DNA from 2 places in the Anabaena sp. EIM26 genome. Region 1 is predicted to be linked to the other one. Evidence: riboswitches for the same ligand, from Rfam matches in the RefSeq annotation. Region 1 holds a riboswitch; the other holds the start of a gene.
What was found. A riboswitch is a leader RNA that binds a small molecule or an ion and turns the genes downstream of it on or off. The one in region 1 is predicted to bind cobalamin.

Region 1 (8,093 bases):
ACGGTTTACCGTATTTTTTTATCGTGTCAACACCTTGCAAAAAATATTTACAAAATGTTATATTCATTTACATAAGAGAACAAAAAAGAAAAAAACATGACAGTTAAAGGCTTTACCACCAGCGAATTTGGTCAACTCAACAGCTTTGCGATTGAACCCAAGGTATATGTAGATCAAACCCCAAGAACAGGTTTTACAGAATACGCAGAAAAGCTGAATGGACGTTTAGCTATGATTGGTTTTATTTCACTCATAGCTGTAGAAGCGATTACAGGAAATGGCTTGATTGGATGGTTAACAAACCTGTAAATTATTTTTCAGTCAACCAATACAACATTAAAAAGGGGAAACTATGAAAACTGATTTTGATTTTCCTAAAAAAGACTTAATTAGTCCAGTTGTGTTTCGTCCTAACTTCAATAACTTTGAAACAGTTAATGTCAACCAAGCCTGGTCATTGTTTTTTAGTGTAGGACAAGACGACAAAGGACTAGGACAAGAAACTGAACTAGGCAGATTTTTCACAAATGCTTTAATTGCAGTAGGAGTAACGGGAACTCTTTGGTCAACCTTTTTTAATAACTTGGGATAAGAAGTTGGCTGCAAAATATAAACTGAATATTTCCCTAAGAAGTCTTTGTTGTTACAACTCAGACTTCTTTTAATTTTCATATTTACAAATTTGTCTAAATCCACAATATAGCAATTTCTATTTAAGTAAGGTACAAGTGTTAATAATTAAACGAAGATGGACGCAGATATAGCTTGCTTCCCGCAGGGTACGCAGATAATTTTGTACTTCCTTAGACTAGGAAATGCTATATCAAAAATTAAGTTTGACAAGCTGTCTTTTGACTAAGTGGTTTATTTAACTCAAAATAGCTATTCATAATATCAACATTAATAGCCCTTCACACTAGAAAAGTAACTAAATTCCTTTATTCATAGAACCAAGCATGAAACAGCAATTATTATTGACATCTACCACAATGGCAGGAATTATCCTGGCTGGGAATTTCTGTTGCGTTACCAAAACTGTAGCTCAAACGAGTAACAACCAAGAAGTAACCATTAATTTTCAAGGAAGAGTGGGTAAACAACCTTTTGAATGTGGTAAAACCTATACCTTAGGTAAACCAGCCACAAAAGTTACTGCCGATGATTTCCGTTTTTATGTATCTGAGATTGCCTTAATTGATAATAATGGTAAATTTATACCTGTGAATTTAACACAGGATGGAAAATGGCAATATCAAAATGTTGCTCTCTTAGACTTTGAAAATAAATCCGGTGGTTGTGCTAACGGTACTCTCGAAACACGCAATCAAATTGTTGGGACAATACCCAAAGGTAATTATCAAGGCTTACAATTTACTTTAGGTGTTCCTGTCAATCTCAATCATGCTGATTCTGTCATTGCACCATCACCATTAAATCTCACTTCTTTATGGTGGAATTGGCTTTTTGGTTATAAATTTGCTCGTTTGGATTGGAAAACCCAAACTGATAATTCTCAGGTAAAGCATGGTGAAAAAAGTGAAAAAGCTCAGGGTTTCCCAATTCATTTAGGTAGCACTGGTTGTCAAGCAATTGAGGGAAGTCAAAAACCATCAACTTGTAGTAATTTGAATACTGCAAAAGTCATTTTTACTAAGTTTAATGTTGATAAAGATGTCGTAATTGCTGATATTGCAGCCTTAATAGGAAATACAAATTTAACAGTTAACAAAAAAAATACACCTCCTGGTTGTATGTCATCTCCAGATGATATTGACTGCAATGTGATTATGACTAATTTCGGTCTACCTTTTAATGGTAAACCTGCTACTAAACAGAAATTTTTTAGAGTTGAATGAAATTATCTCGCTGGTTCACATTGCTAACAGTTTGTCTGTTCTCAGTTTGTTTATCAATGGGACTGAGTACAGCTATTTCTGCATCTTCAACTTCAGAATATAATTGGAATATTCCTGTCTGGATGCCTAAACCAATTGTACCAGCTGATAACCTGATGAATTCCCAAAAAGTTGAATTGGGAAGACATCTTTTTTATGAACAACGTTTATCAATTACAGGTGAATTTTCCTGTGCTTCTTGTCATCTGCAAAAATTGGCTTTTACTGATGGGGAAACAATAGCAGTGGGAGCAACTGGGGAAAAACATCCTCGTAACTCCATGAGTCTTGCTAATATTGCCTACAACCCTGTATTAACTTGGGCTAACCCTTTAATGACAAAGTTAGAAAATCAAGCATTAGTGCCAATATTTGGGGAACATCCAGTGGAAATGGGGATGGTAGGAAGGGAAAAACAAATATTAGCAATGTTGCAAGATGACAGGAAATATCGACAGATGTTTACAGATGCTTTTGAAAATGATAAAAATCCTATTAATCTCAGCAATTTAACTAAAGCGTTAGCAACTTTTGAACGCACTTTTATTTCTGTAAATTCTCCCTATGATAAATATCGCTTTGGTGGTGATGCTAATGCCATTTCTCCAGCAGCAAAACGAGGTGAGAAACTATTTAATAGCGAAAATTTAGAATGTTTTCACTGTCATGGAGGAATTAATTTTACAGATTCAGTCATGCACGAAAAATTAGCCTTTCAAGAAATTGCTTTTCACAATACTGGTCTTTATAATATTGATGGTAAAGGTTCTTATCCAGCAAATAATACTGGTGTTTATGAAATAACTTCTAAACCAACAGATATGGGTCGTTTTAAAGCTCCTACTTTGCGAAATATTGCCCTCACTGCACCCTATATGCACGATGGGAGTATAGCGACTCTGGAGGAAGTGATTGACCATTATCAAGCAGGTGGCAGAACTATCAATACAGGCGAGTTTACCGGAATTGGCAGTAAAAATCCTTTCAAAAGTGAGTTTATTAGTGGGTTTCAATTAAGTGAAAGTGAAAAACAGGATTTACTGGCATTTTTGCAAAGTCTGACCGATGAAGATTTTGTTGAAAACCCAGCTTTTAGTAATCCCTACGAAGACAAACTAACAGAATAATTATCAATATTGAACGGTAATCTTTTGTAATTGCAGTTCAATTCAGCAAGACTTAAATAAAATTATCCTGCCACTACCATTGACAACCAACGAAAATTATTGTATGTTTATTTTCGATATCGGTTTTAATGGAAAACCCATTAAACGCAAGGGGGAAAGTTTGGTGTAAATCCAACGCTGTCCCGCAGCTGTAATGAGGCTTATGTCTCTGAGTCAGAATGCCCGCCGAGAGTGAAACCAACCATATCCATCTGCGTGGTACAGATGAATAAATCCATGAATATTTCCATCAAAATTAATCATTTTAGCTTCAGAGATTCTCTACAGATTGTGTATTACTCTGAGGATATTAATAGTCGATTGAGTTTTTTGCAACCTTGTATCCAAGAAGACGGAAAGCGTAGATGACTGAGGCTTACTGCTATCTTCAATAGATTTTTCCAAATTTCAAATAGACATAGCAGTTTTCAATTGAATCAAATATACCAATTGATATCAGCCCTTTTTTAACTTGGGAAGGAATGATTTCAAACATTATTTGTTTGCAGGAGAGGTTGCTGCTGTAGCAACTTTTATATCTGCGTTTCTAGCTGATTATTACACATTTTTCAATCAATGCTCAATCAAAAACATACTCTATTTGTCTGCACGACTTGTGGTGGTAAGTGGCAAGACGGGAAGCAGGTTGGTGAAAGTAAAGGTGAACAACTACTACAACAGCTTCAAGAACTTGCAAAAGATAGCGAAATGCAAAATCAATTCTGCATTCAGGGGGTTGAATGTATGAGTGCTTGCAGTCATTCTTGTGTAATTGCTTTTACAGCGGCAGGAAAATCAACCTATCTGTTTGGTGATTTATCCGTAGATGGTAGTGCATCTGCGATACTAGAATGTGCAAGATTATACTGTGCTAAAGCGGATGGTTTATTACTTTGGTCAGAACGACCAGAAGCCTTGAAAAAAGGTATTTTAGCGAAAATTCCTGCGTTAAATAAGTGGGCAAACTTAAACGCCAATTGTTGTTAATTGTTCACTATATATCAGTATAAAAAGTATGTTGCTCTTGGTGACTAGTTAAATTGATGCCAAGCCACTATTGCAATTTTATACCACCTGCGCGACAATGATTATGATTCTCATTTCATGCAGTGCGGCTTCTTTCTTTATTGTCGCAGTCTTTTTTGAGCTTGTAATTGAGTGAGTTACCGTGCTGGGTAATAAAAAAGACTGCAACTTTTACCTTGTCCCAATTTTTAGTTATCCAGGTGTTTAGATCAAAAATGTCTACTAATTTAGTTGCGAAACTGGGAATTCAAATTATTGCGTCTAGTGCGACCTTGGGAATGTGGTGTGAGAATTGCAAAGTTCTAGGAGTAGAAATTACTCAAAATACACCAGCAGATACTGAAGAAAAAGAAGCTGATATTGAAATAAATGTTATTGAGAAGCTATTAAATGAACCTGTTTTTTCACCCTTTCGTCAGGAAGGAACAGTCAAAGATTCTACCCGGCCAATTTATGTAATTACGGGTGAAGAAATGGAAGCGCAAGGTGCGAGAACCGTGAGAGAAGCGCTTAAATTTCTGCCTGGTATATTAGGTGATGGTACAGTAGGAACAGAAGTTAATGCTTTAAGTGGTCAATTTATCCGTGGTTCTAATACCGGTCAAGTATTAATATTACTTGATGGTAGACCAATTAATAATGTGGGAGGTGGTGGTTTTGATCTTTCCGAATTTACAACTAATAATATTCAAAGAGTTGAAGTATTACCGGGAGGAGGTTCAACTCTTTATGGTTCTGATGCAATTGGGGGAGTAATTAATATTATCACCCGTCGTCCTACAGAGAAAATTACCACAGAGGCAAAAGTCAATTTTGGTGCTTATGGACTCAATCAACAGAGTATTCAAAATAGCGGTAAAAAGGGTGATATTTCTTGGGTTGTAGGTTATAACCGTACTCAAGCTGAAAATAATTATCCTTTTTCTATTCCTGAAGCTAATTTTTCGGGAACTCGAAAAAATAATGATGCACTTTATAACAATTTTAATGTCAAATTAGAAGCAAATTTAGGAAAACGAAATACACTCAGTTTCTCGACTTTATACTTAAATAAAGAACAAGGAACACCAGGAGGAGTGCCAATTCCTTTTCCTGTCAATGGACAAGGTTTTTTAAATTCGCTTACTGATAAAAATCGCAAATACACAGATCAAGTTTTAACGGATTTAACCTGGAATTCAAAATTAGGAGGTGGAGATGATTCTTTATTAACAGCAAGAGTTTATGGTGATTTTTTGAACACTCGTTTTGATCCTAGTGGTTCAAGTCGCTTTGAGACTAATCAAACTTCCTACGGAATTCAAACTACGCATAGTTGGAATTTTGCTAAAAATCAAAGTTTAGTTTATGGCTTTGATTATCGCACTGTAAGTGTTCGGAATACTTCCTTTAGCTATTCTACTAATATAGAAACATTGAACTATGACAATGATATTAATCAAGGAGCATTATTTGCCAAATATGAAGTAGCATTAATCCCTAATTTGACTGTTAATTTAGGTTTACGTCAAGATTTTAGTAGCTTGATAAATGCTTCTGTTACATCTCCATCTGTAGGAACAAAATTTGCTATTTTCGACTCAACAACCTTAAGAGCAAATTACATCAAAAATTTCCGAGTTCCTACTATTGCTAACTTATTTAATGTAAATCCTAGCAATATTGGCAACCCAGAACTTAAACCAGAAAGAGGTGATAGTTTTGATATTGGCATTGACCAAAAACTTGGTAATATTGGTTTACTAAGATTAACCTTTTTCAAAAATAGTGTATCAGATACAATTGCCTTTAAGCGACTGACACCACCAGTAAATGTTAATACAGGAACTTGGGAAAATATCGGACTGGTAGAAACTACAGGAATTGAGGCTAGTTTGAATTTGCAACTTGCCAAAAATATTTATACTTTTGTTAATTACACGGCGAATGATCCGCGTATTTTGAAAAGTTCTAATCCGGCGGAAATTGACAAAGAATTACGCTTTGCTGGTGCAGATAAATTAAATTTGGGAGTTTCTTATGAAAATCCTCAAGGTTTGTATTTGGGTTTATTAATGAATTCCTTAAATGGATATCCTACTAATAATACAAATACAGAATTTTTATCTGGATATACATCTTTTGATTTTAAACTGCGTGTACCTTTAAGTGATAAACTTGTAGTTACAGGTAGTGTAGAAAATCTTTTTAATCAGCGTTATCAGTTGTTTCCTGGTTTTCCTGACGGAGGTAGAGGTTTTCAAGTTGGTTTGAGTGCTACTTTTTAATATTAGGAAGGTGTTGTATGGCTGATTTTAATTGTTGGGTAACACCAGTAAATGAAAAAACAATTGAAGCAACGGGGAATAATTGGCAAATTGAATATGAGTTTTTTGATTGTCAAGGTGATGTCCTTGCTTGTTTAGCTTATACTTTATTTCAGGAAAATTGGCATCAAGTCGGTTTGGGACATTTGGAACAAGGTAGTGTTTTAGAGTTGGAGTTTCACGAAGCACCTAAGAAATGTGTTCTCTATGATGGATATTTAACTGTAATTACTAGAGATTGGCATTTTCATTTATGTATTGAGGAAACGTTAGGTGGTCCTAATGCTGAAACTTATATGGAAGTAAGACAGCAACGTTTGATTAGTAAGGGTGCATTTTATCGCCGGATAAATCCTGAAGGAGAACCCAGAAATTGGGGTATTCAATTTTGGAATGGTGCTGGTGAAAAAGCCATGACGATATTTTTACCTAATCCCTATGTAGAGGATGAAAATCTGCTTCCTGAAGGTAAGGCTGATTTTAAAAAGTTAGCTTTTTATCAGGAACTTAGAGATATTTATGTCTTAGGTAAACAGCCAATTCCTTTTACTAAAAATCCTTTCAAATGTGCCTATATTGCAGTTTGTACTTCTGGACGTTGTTATCCTTCTCGAAAATGGCAACCTACTTTTGATGCGTTAAAAGCTGCTGTTGAAAAAGCGGAATTAGATTTGGAAGTGAGAACAAGTGGTTGTTTACAAGTTTGTAAGTTAGGGCCTGTTGTTTATCATTCTACCGATAGAACTTGGTACAGTCGTGTTAAGCCTGAGGTTGCGGAAAGAATTGTACAGGAACATTTGGTTGAGGGGAATAAGGTTGTTGAATATATATATCCTTAGTTTGTATTTGGGTAGGGTTATTTTTTCACGCAGAAGCGCAGAGGGAAATATGGAAGATGGTTTTTAAGAAGTCTCAGGTTATTATTTTTCTATGTCAGTTGTTTTTAGTTGCTGTTTTGGTTGTTTCTTGTCAAGGTTCTCAGAATAGTCTGGTTGTTAGTTCTGCTAATAATGGTTGTGTTCAAAGCTATGATCCTAATGTTGATTATTTTCCCAACAAGCTGAAGGTTACTCATGCTATCGGCTTTGCAGTTGAATATTATAAAAACTACAAAGTCGTGACGATTAAAAATCCTTGGAAAGATGCTAAAACAGGTTTTAAATATGTTTTGGTTCAATGCGGTACACCGACACCAGCAGGGTTTGAGAAATCCCAAATATTTACTACACCTGTAAATTCAGTGATTTCTCTTTCTACAACTCATTTACCACATTTTTCTAAGTTAGATATTGTTGATAAGTTAATCGGTGTTAGTGATATTAAGCAAGTAACTACACCAGAATTTATTGACAGAATCAAGGCTGGTAAGGTGCTATCGGTGGGGAATAATTCTACTGTGAATGTGGAGAAAGTTTTAGAACTTAATCCTGAGTTAGTTACTACTTTTGGGACTGGAAATCAACAAACTGATAGTTTTCCTAAGTTGTTGGAAGCTGGGTTAAAGGTGGCGATAAATGCTGAATATATGGAAGATACTCCACTGGGGAGAAGTGAATGGTTAAAATTTACTGCTTTATTTTTTAATAAGGAGGAAGAGGCGGAAAAAATATTTGCTGCAATTGCTAAGAAATACGAAGATATTGCTGTTAAAGCTAAAGCTGTTAAAAATCGTCCAACTGTGTTTGTTGGCTTCAATTTTA
Region 2 (8,093 bases), 2.6 Mb from region 1:
GACACTTTCTAAATCAGTAATTGCCACTCCATTCACCATTAATGCTGGTAAACTCGTCAAACAAAAAACCATAGTGAACATTAATAACCGGAAATAAACATCAGCCGGAATTTTTGCATAAATTACTGTCCAAACACCCATCCAAAGCACTATTAAAATTTGCACTAGCGGATGGGTAACAAGGGAAATAGCAAGAGTAGTAAATGCAAAAATTAGTTTATGTTCTGGTGGCAATCTTCGCAGTCGATTAGTATAAGCTAAAGTGTCTATTTGCAGGCTCATTCTTCACGTTTTTGTTGTTGGGAACGTCCTTTATACAACCCAATTGCGTAACCAACTACTCCCGCACCTAAAGCTGCTTGCGATGCAAATAATAAACTTTCTATTTCCCCACTAGCTGGTTCAAAAAATGATTTAATCCAGGGTTTATATTCAGGTTGTATTTCATTAATAGCCTCTTCCGCTTTGCCATCAGCACCGGCAAATTCTCCATCACGCACAAATATTAATGGTGCAACTGCTAAAGCTAATACAGCTACCACCAGCAGCCAGTTACTCAACCCTTTTTTAGACTGATTCATTTCCTTGGGGTTCCCGTTTGATTAATTTCAGCAATTCCAATTCTTGAGGATTATAAGATTGCAGCCAGTTCCACACCAATACAGTTAGCAATCCTTCACTAATTGCTAAGGGAACTTGAGTTATAGCAAAAATTCCGGCGAACTTGGTAAATGAAGCGATAAACCCACCAACAGGTGCAGGAAAAGCTAGGGCGAGTTGGATAGAAGTGATAATATAGGTGAGCAAATCTGCGATCGCAGCTGCTAAAAATATGGCGATTTGTTGTTTACCATTTAACTTGATTGTCAGATTATAGATCCAGTAAGCTAGGAAAGGGCCAGCGATCGCCATCGAAAAAGCATTTGCACCCAGCGTTGTCAAGCCACCATGCGCCAGTAACAAAGCTTGAAACAACAATACTAAGCTACCCAAAACCGACATAGTTAGGGGGCCAAACAGCACCGCACCTAGCCCCGTCCCTGTTGGGTGAGAACAGCTACCTGTGACAGAAGGGATTTTCAACGCTGACAGCACAAAAGTGAAAGCACCAGCCAAGCCCAGCAGTAGTTTCAGTTCCGGGTTAGCTTGGGTAATGCGAGTCAGACTACGCAATCCTAATAGAAAAAATGGTAATGCCACAATCCACCAAAAAATTGCCCACTGCACCGGTAAAAAACCTTCCATAATGTGCATGGCGTAGGCGGGTTTGGGTAAACCAACTACTAGATAAAAACTGATAACTGCCATCAGGGTTAGGCTGACTAACGCCTGTTTTTTTCTGTTCATAATCTGTACCTCGCAGATTTATGTAAACGAATTGATTCTAACCGGCGGGCATCCTGACTCACCCATTTGTGGTTCACAGTTGCGGGACAGCGCCGGATTTGCACCGAACTTTCCCCCTTGCGTCCGATAGTGCAGCTTGGCGTTAGCCATTGGCTGCCAACCATCAGAACCGATTAGAGTAACTATATCACCGTTACTAAATTTTGAGACGCTATTTTTTACCACCACATCTGCCGCCATTTAGCTACAAGTCCGGGAAATCGTCGATAAGCGATGTTTTCTAAGAAAGCAAGAGTATGTTTGAAAAGTTTCAGGAGGTATAAAAGGTCATTCTGAGCGCAATGAAATCGAGCGTATCCCTACGGGACACTTTGTGAACGCGAAGCGTTCCGTAGGAAAGAATCTAGGTTGAGAGCGTGTACCGAGATGTTTCATTCCGCTACCCTCCATTCAACATGACAAAGAAACAGACTTTTCAAACAACCTCTAAGCCAATACCTGTACCAAAATTATCAAACTCTATTTATTTCATAACGATTTTATTGGTTTTCAACCCTATATTTTGCTTGCTATTTCTTTAAATGCCTGCGCCTTGTTTTCTAATTAAGTTTGAATAATATCTCTCACTAACATTATCTCCCATATTCTGCACGAACCAAATAATTTCTTACAAACGGGGAAATGAACCCCGCTGAATTATTTAAATCTCAACATCCATCAAAAGCAGGTGGATAAATAACTTTACCCTTGTATTTTTTATCATAGCTTTGCAATGTTTTGACCATAAAAACATCATTCGGGACTGGGAACGGAGATTCAATTTCATAATCAACTGATGGAACAAACCCAAAGCGTGTATAGAAAGAAGGATAACCCAGTACAATAACGATAGCTTCTTTTCTGGTATTTGCTATTTCTAAACTTGCATTTATTAATGCGCTACCAATTCCTTGATTGTGAAACTGTGGATGAACTGCTATGGGTGCTAAACCAAGAACCTGTAGTGTATCTTCATCGACCAAATCAATATAGCTATAAAGAATATGACCAATTACTCTACCATCAGTTTCTGCTACTAATGATAACTCTGGAATATAGCGGTCAGAAATCCGAATTTTCTCAATCAGTAGAGCTTCATTTTCACCTTTAAAAGCTAGAGTATTGACCTCAGCTATTGCTGGATAGTCGAGGAAAGTTTCACCACGAATTTTCATCTTAACAGTTCCAATTTTCAACATATTTAGATTCAAACAATCATGAAAACTTACGACTGGATTATTATTGGTGCAGGAATCACAGGTGCTGCACTTGCTTATGAATTAGCAAAAACTGGATTTTCTGTACTGTTGCTAGAACAATATACCACACCACAAAATGCTACTTGCTATAGTTATGGGGGAATTTCTTATTGGTCAGGAACAACACCAATTACACAACAATTAAGTCAAGAAAGTAAAGCTCGTTACCCTATTTTATCCCAAGAGTTAGATGCTGATATCCAATTTCGTGAATTAGATTTATTGCTAACTATCCCCACTAATAGCGACCCAAAAACAACATCTGCGTCTTACTCTCATCTTGCCATTCCACCGAGTTTATTAAGTATTCAAGAAGCTTGTGGATTAGAACCACTGCTAAATAGAAATGCCATATCTGGTGCTTTGACTATTAAACATGGTCATATCCACCCAAATAAAACAGCGCAAGCATATATTCAAGCTATGTTGCGACTAGGGGGAGAATTGCAGTTTACCCAAGTATTAGAACTTAATCAAGGCTTAAAAGGCGTAAAAACAACTACGGCAACTTTCCACAGTGCCAATATAGCAATTTGTGCGGGTGGACTCAGCCGACAATTACTAAAATTAGCAGGTATTCCCATAAAAACGTATTTTTCTCATGCAGAAATAATTGAAACCCCACCTGTAGATTTGCGTTTACGCACCCTGGTTACACCAGCTAATCTACAACGCTTGCAATTAGAAATTGCATCAACTCAAGTTGATAAATTATGGGATGAATCTGAACAGGAACCAGTAACACCAATTTTAGATGCAGGTGCTGTGCAGTTTCTTGATGGTAGTTTGCGTTTAGGTCAAATTAGCCGTATTCTTACAAATCCCTATGCTTCAATTAACTCAGAAGCTAGTGAAAAATGGTTACGAACAAGTATCAACAACATATTACCAACTTTAGGAAATTTACCGGGAACTTGGCATCATTGTTTAGTGGCATTCACTAAAGATAAATTACCATTAATTGGGAATATTCCTGAATTTGAAAACATTCATATTTTCTCTGGTTTTAGTAGTCCTTTTGTTTTGGTTCCACCATTAGCAGCACGCTTTGCTAAATTTGTATCTGGTTATCAAGATGAAATTATTAGCCAGATGTCTCCAGCTAGAACTAATTTGAACTAATCTATAATATTATCTTCGGAAAAATTGATTTAGATAACATTCCATGCACACCTTTTTGAGGACTATTCACAACTTGGGTAATATGGAAATTAACAGCTAAACTACATAAAATATAAGCATCTTCTGGTGACAAGTTTGTGAAGCGTTCCAGAAAATAGATCATATTTTTTAAAGCCAATTCTAAAGCATCATCTAAGGTTGGTGCAAAACCCATGCTGATGAAATCTGTGGGAGTTTCGGCAATTGGTATTTTCAGTTGCAAATCTTTACGCAATTTGAGTTTAATTCTGCCATTCATAGAAGTTTCGATAGCAGTCACATTCACTTCACCATCTCCCTGTGCAGAATGTCCATCACCTAGAGAAAATAATGCACCGGGAAGATATATGGGTAAAAATAGCCGCGAACCTGCTTGTAATTGACGGTTATCAATGTTCCCTCCATAAGCACCAGGTGGTATAGAATTACGGGAGTTTTCTGGGGTAGCAACTCCCAAAATTCCAAAAAATGGTGTGAGGGGAATTTTGATATTTGATCCTATAGGAAATTCTGCAAAATTATTTTCTAAATCCAGGGGAATAAATTTTAATGTTGGATGAGGAAATTGTTGTGGTAATGCTCCCCAACCTGTACGAATAGCATTAAAGCCAATGGGTAAACGGGGTGAGATGGCTTCTAATTGTATTTCTAAAACATCTCCTGGTTCAGCATCTCGGATATAAATTGGCCCTGTGAGTAAATGTGGCCCACCTGCTATTTTGCGTTCGGGAGGTAAATTTTTGCAGATATCAATAAATTCCGGTGTTAAAAATTCTGGTGGAGCTTTGTCATAAACATAATAACCAGTATAAGTTTCTACGTCTATTGTGTCGTCAGAATTAACTACTAATGCTGGTTTTAATAAATGGGAAAAGCCACCTAGATGTACAGTTTCTTTGGTAGCTTTTAAAATGTGGTGAGTCATGTTGTGGTGGATGAATTGAGTAGATGCATGGCTATTGATTGCAGCGTCTTTTAATTCCCTGAACGGCTTATTATTTCTTTGAAGGTACTAATATAATTGCTGATAGCATGATCTTTAAATCGTGCGGAAATAAAATTTAAACTGAATCTTGAACCTATCCGCAATTCTTTATCTATATGGCGATATCCCTGCCACCATCTTGGTAATTCTGGTACTATATCCATACCATTCACAAATTGATAGCTGTTGGGAATTCTTTGATTATATGATTCTTGAAAGCCTTTATTACCAACTTTGGGCGCTCCAAAAGTAAAGGATTCTATAAATGTTAATTGATTCACAAAGTTGTATTGAATATCTACAACACATAATGTTGCTAATGCTCCACCTAAACTATGTCCAGATACGGTGACACGAGAAATGTTATTATTTTTGATATATTCATGAATTTGGTTTCTGACGGAAAAGTAAGCCTTGGCAAAGCCACTGTGCATCAAAGATCCCGAAGTATTTTCTGTTGGATAAGGATAAATTTTATCATTTTGATCAACAATTTTTGACTGAATGATTTGCTGGTCAAACTTTTTCCGTTCTTGAGTGGTTTCAAGGTTTGTTCTCCAATCAAAGGATGAATTACTACCAGGAAAAACAATAGTAATTCCTGATGTATCTGTGAGAATAGCAAGTTGGGTATCAGTATCTTTTTGGTCAATTAAAAATGGTTTTTCATTCCAGCCACTAAATTTAATTTTAGAAAAGTTTTGGTAACTTTCCTGGCAGCAAATTGCTAATTTCAATGCTTTAGAATAATCAACCTTCATGCCTGTGTCCTCTAGTTATAAAACTGGATATTAGAAAATCAAAATTTAGCAAATTTGCGTGGTAACAAATTGGATTATATCTTCTAAACCGGCTTTGGTTTTTAAGTTGGAGAAAATGAAGGGTTTTTCGCCGCGCATTGTTTTTGCATCTCTTTGCATGACGTTTAAATCAGCGCCAACATAGGGTGCAAGGTCAGTTTTATTAATGACTAATAAGTCGGATTTAGTTATACCGGGGCCACCTTTGCGGGGAATTTTATCACCTGCGGCAACATCAATTACATATATGGTTAAGTCTACTAATTCGGGGCTAAAGGTAGCAGCTAAGTTATCACCACCGCTTTCTAAAAAGACTAAATCTAAGTCTGTAAATTTTTCTTCTAGTTGTTCAATTGCAGCTAAATTCATGGAAGCGTCTTCACGGATAGCGGTGTGGGGACAACCTCCTGTTTCTACTCCCAAAATGCGATCGCTCTCCAAAGCCTGAGAACGGACTAAAAACTGAGCATCTTCTTGAGTATATATATCATTAGTGACAACTGCCAAGTTATACTGCTGTCGTAGTGCTTTACACAAAGCATCGACTAAAGCCGTTTTTCCCGAACCTACAGGCCCTGCTACCCCAACTCGAAACGTACTCATAGTTAGTCATTCATCATTGGTGATTGGTCATCAGTCGCTCAACTCCTAAACAATCTTGTATACTGGGTTTCATGCTGCATACTAGCCAGGGATAAACCCCAACTACAACAAGCGAGGTCATCATCCTCCAAAGCGAGAATTTCCCCCATTGTAGTACTTAATACGTCTTGTAACCCTAATAACAATTGTTGCCCAGCAGTTTGACCGAGGGGAATAAGTTTGATTCCCGCAGTAATTAAATTATTTGCCCAACTATGCAGATATGTCAATAATGCAGTTTGGGGGCTAATTTGCCAGTGAGCCGAAGCGATACCAAAAGCGATCGCATAATTGCAAGGATAACCCACAGCAGTAGTCAACGGTAAAACCTCTGGTTCCAGCTTACCTAATAACTGCAAGAGCGATCGCCCCATTTGCCAACTAGAAGCACGTAATTCTTCCGCATCCCTCAATGCTGATAACCACAAATTCCAGCGGCATAAAGCTTCTAAATCACCAACTCTCGCAGCTTGCAAAGCTCTTACCATCACCGCCCCATCAAGGCGAATTGATCCATAAATTAACTCAGCTTCCAACCAATGTTTTAGATGTTCTACATTAGTAATAGTCGAATTTTCTACCAACATTTCCAAACCTTCAGAATAACTATATGCTCCCACTGGTAAGGCTGGACTCGCCAATTGCAAAATAGATAAAAAACTCCTATGCGTGAGAATGTTGTCCATAAGCTCCTAATTCTGGTTGAAAAGGTACAACTTCCTCCTTAATTTCTAACCCCAATTGTGCCAACATCGCGTATAAAATTGGATCTGGAGACAAGCGCAAATAAGTGGAATTAATTTCCAGAGATACGTGACGATTTCCTAAATGATAAGCAGCCCTTAATAACAGCAAAGGCGTTTTTGCATACACAGTTAAAACAGGCTCAGACTTAGCAATAATTCTGATTAAATTATCTTGGCTTTCATCAGCTAAAAGATCACCATTATGTAAAACCGTCCCCCTTGGTAAATGTAAAAATACCACCTTCCCATCCTCCAATGTAAACCGATGACGGCTGCGGGTGCGTTCTTCTGCGGTGAGTGCCAGAGTGAGCGTAACTACAGCATTAGAGTCAGATGGCTTACGTTGCGTCAACGTCAGCATAATTTTAGTCAATCATCAATACATATTCTTGTTGGATTTTAAGGCTTTCTTGTCCAAAAAAACTATTTTTATAGCGTTTCCTCATCACATGAGGTACACCATAGCCCCCTCATCGCTTGCGGGGTGTGGTTTTTGTACCTCACTCAACCGATAACCGCTATAATTTATGTTCTGGTGTTTCCTAAAATATAAATAACCCCATCTCCTATTAGGAAACGGGGTTAAAAATTTGGTATTTAAAAAATTTAATTTTCATCTCTGGAGTGAACTTGAGCCGGAGGACTAGTTGCTTCCACCGCTGTAAATGGTTGCAGAATTCTATAAGAATGAATTGCTCCCTTTGGTACAACCCAAGAACTTCCTCTTTCTAGCAAAATTGTTTGTCCTGCAATATCCAATTCTGCTTGACCATTAATTACATAACCAACAGTCTCATATTCTCGCTGAGTTGGCTGTTTTTCCTCACCTGGTTCCTCATTTTCCCACAGCCGCATAGAAACAGTTTTTCCAGATGCAAGATACTTTTGACCAAGTTGACCTTTTGGGGAATAGGCAGAATCTACTTTTTTAACACTGGTGTCACTCATAATAATCTAGGCTACAAAAAGCATTTACATGAATATAAAGCACAAAACAGCTTGATTACTTACATCTTGTCTCTCAATACTCTTTCCGGTGGTATATTCTCTTGGTAATATCCATGTCTAGTTCCAGTAATTGGCTCTACAGATTTCTCAACATTTGTTTGTACAT

Region 2: linked by a shared signal. The riboswitch ahead of AC012T_RS05870 (energy-coupling factor ABC transporter permease) and the one ahead of AC012T_RS20570 (DUF1636 family protein) in region 1 are both predicted to bind cobalamin.

What each region holds. Positions count from the first base shown of each region.
Region 1 is NZ_CM172472.1:4,750,197-4,758,289, reverse strand. Features, by position in the region: gene AC012T_RS20590 (high light inducible protein) at 97-309, shown strand; gene AC012T_RS20585 (hypothetical protein) at 353-592, shown strand; gene AC012T_RS20580 (MbnP family copper-binding protein) at 957-1,856, shown strand; gene AC012T_RS20575 (MbnH family di-heme enzyme) at 1,853-3,022, shown strand; cobalamin riboswitch at 3,126-3,266, shown strand; gene AC012T_RS20570 (DUF1636 family protein) at 3,638-4,048, shown strand; gene AC012T_RS20565 (TonB-dependent receptor) at 4,303-6,354, shown strand; gene AC012T_RS20560 ((2Fe-2S) ferredoxin domain-containing protein) at 6,372-7,232, shown strand; gene AC012T_RS20555 (ABC transporter substrate-binding protein) at 7,289-8,093, shown strand, end outside.
Region 2 is NZ_CM172472.1:1,378,714-1,386,806, forward strand. Features, by position in the region: gene cbiQ (cobalt ECF transporter T component CbiQ) at 1-282, opposite strand, end outside; gene AC012T_RS05865 (energy-coupling factor ABC transporter substrate-binding protein) at 279-581, opposite strand; gene AC012T_RS05870 (energy-coupling factor ABC transporter permease) at 568-1,347, opposite strand; cobalamin riboswitch at 1,374-1,536, opposite strand; gene AC012T_RS05875 (GNAT family N-acetyltransferase) at 2,055-2,561, opposite strand; gene AC012T_RS05880 (NAD(P)/FAD-dependent oxidoreductase) at 2,604-3,767, shown strand; gene AC012T_RS05885 (acetamidase/formamidase family protein) at 3,769-4,731, opposite strand; gene AC012T_RS05890 (lipase family protein) at 4,782-5,552, opposite strand; gene ureG (urease accessory protein UreG) at 5,598-6,194, opposite strand; gene AC012T_RS05900 (urease accessory protein UreF) at 6,233-6,919, opposite strand; gene ureE (urease accessory protein UreE) at 6,897-7,340, opposite strand; gene AC012T_RS05910 (cupin domain-containing protein) at 7,586-7,927, opposite strand; gene AC012T_RS05915 (hypothetical protein) at 7,987-8,093, opposite strand, start outside.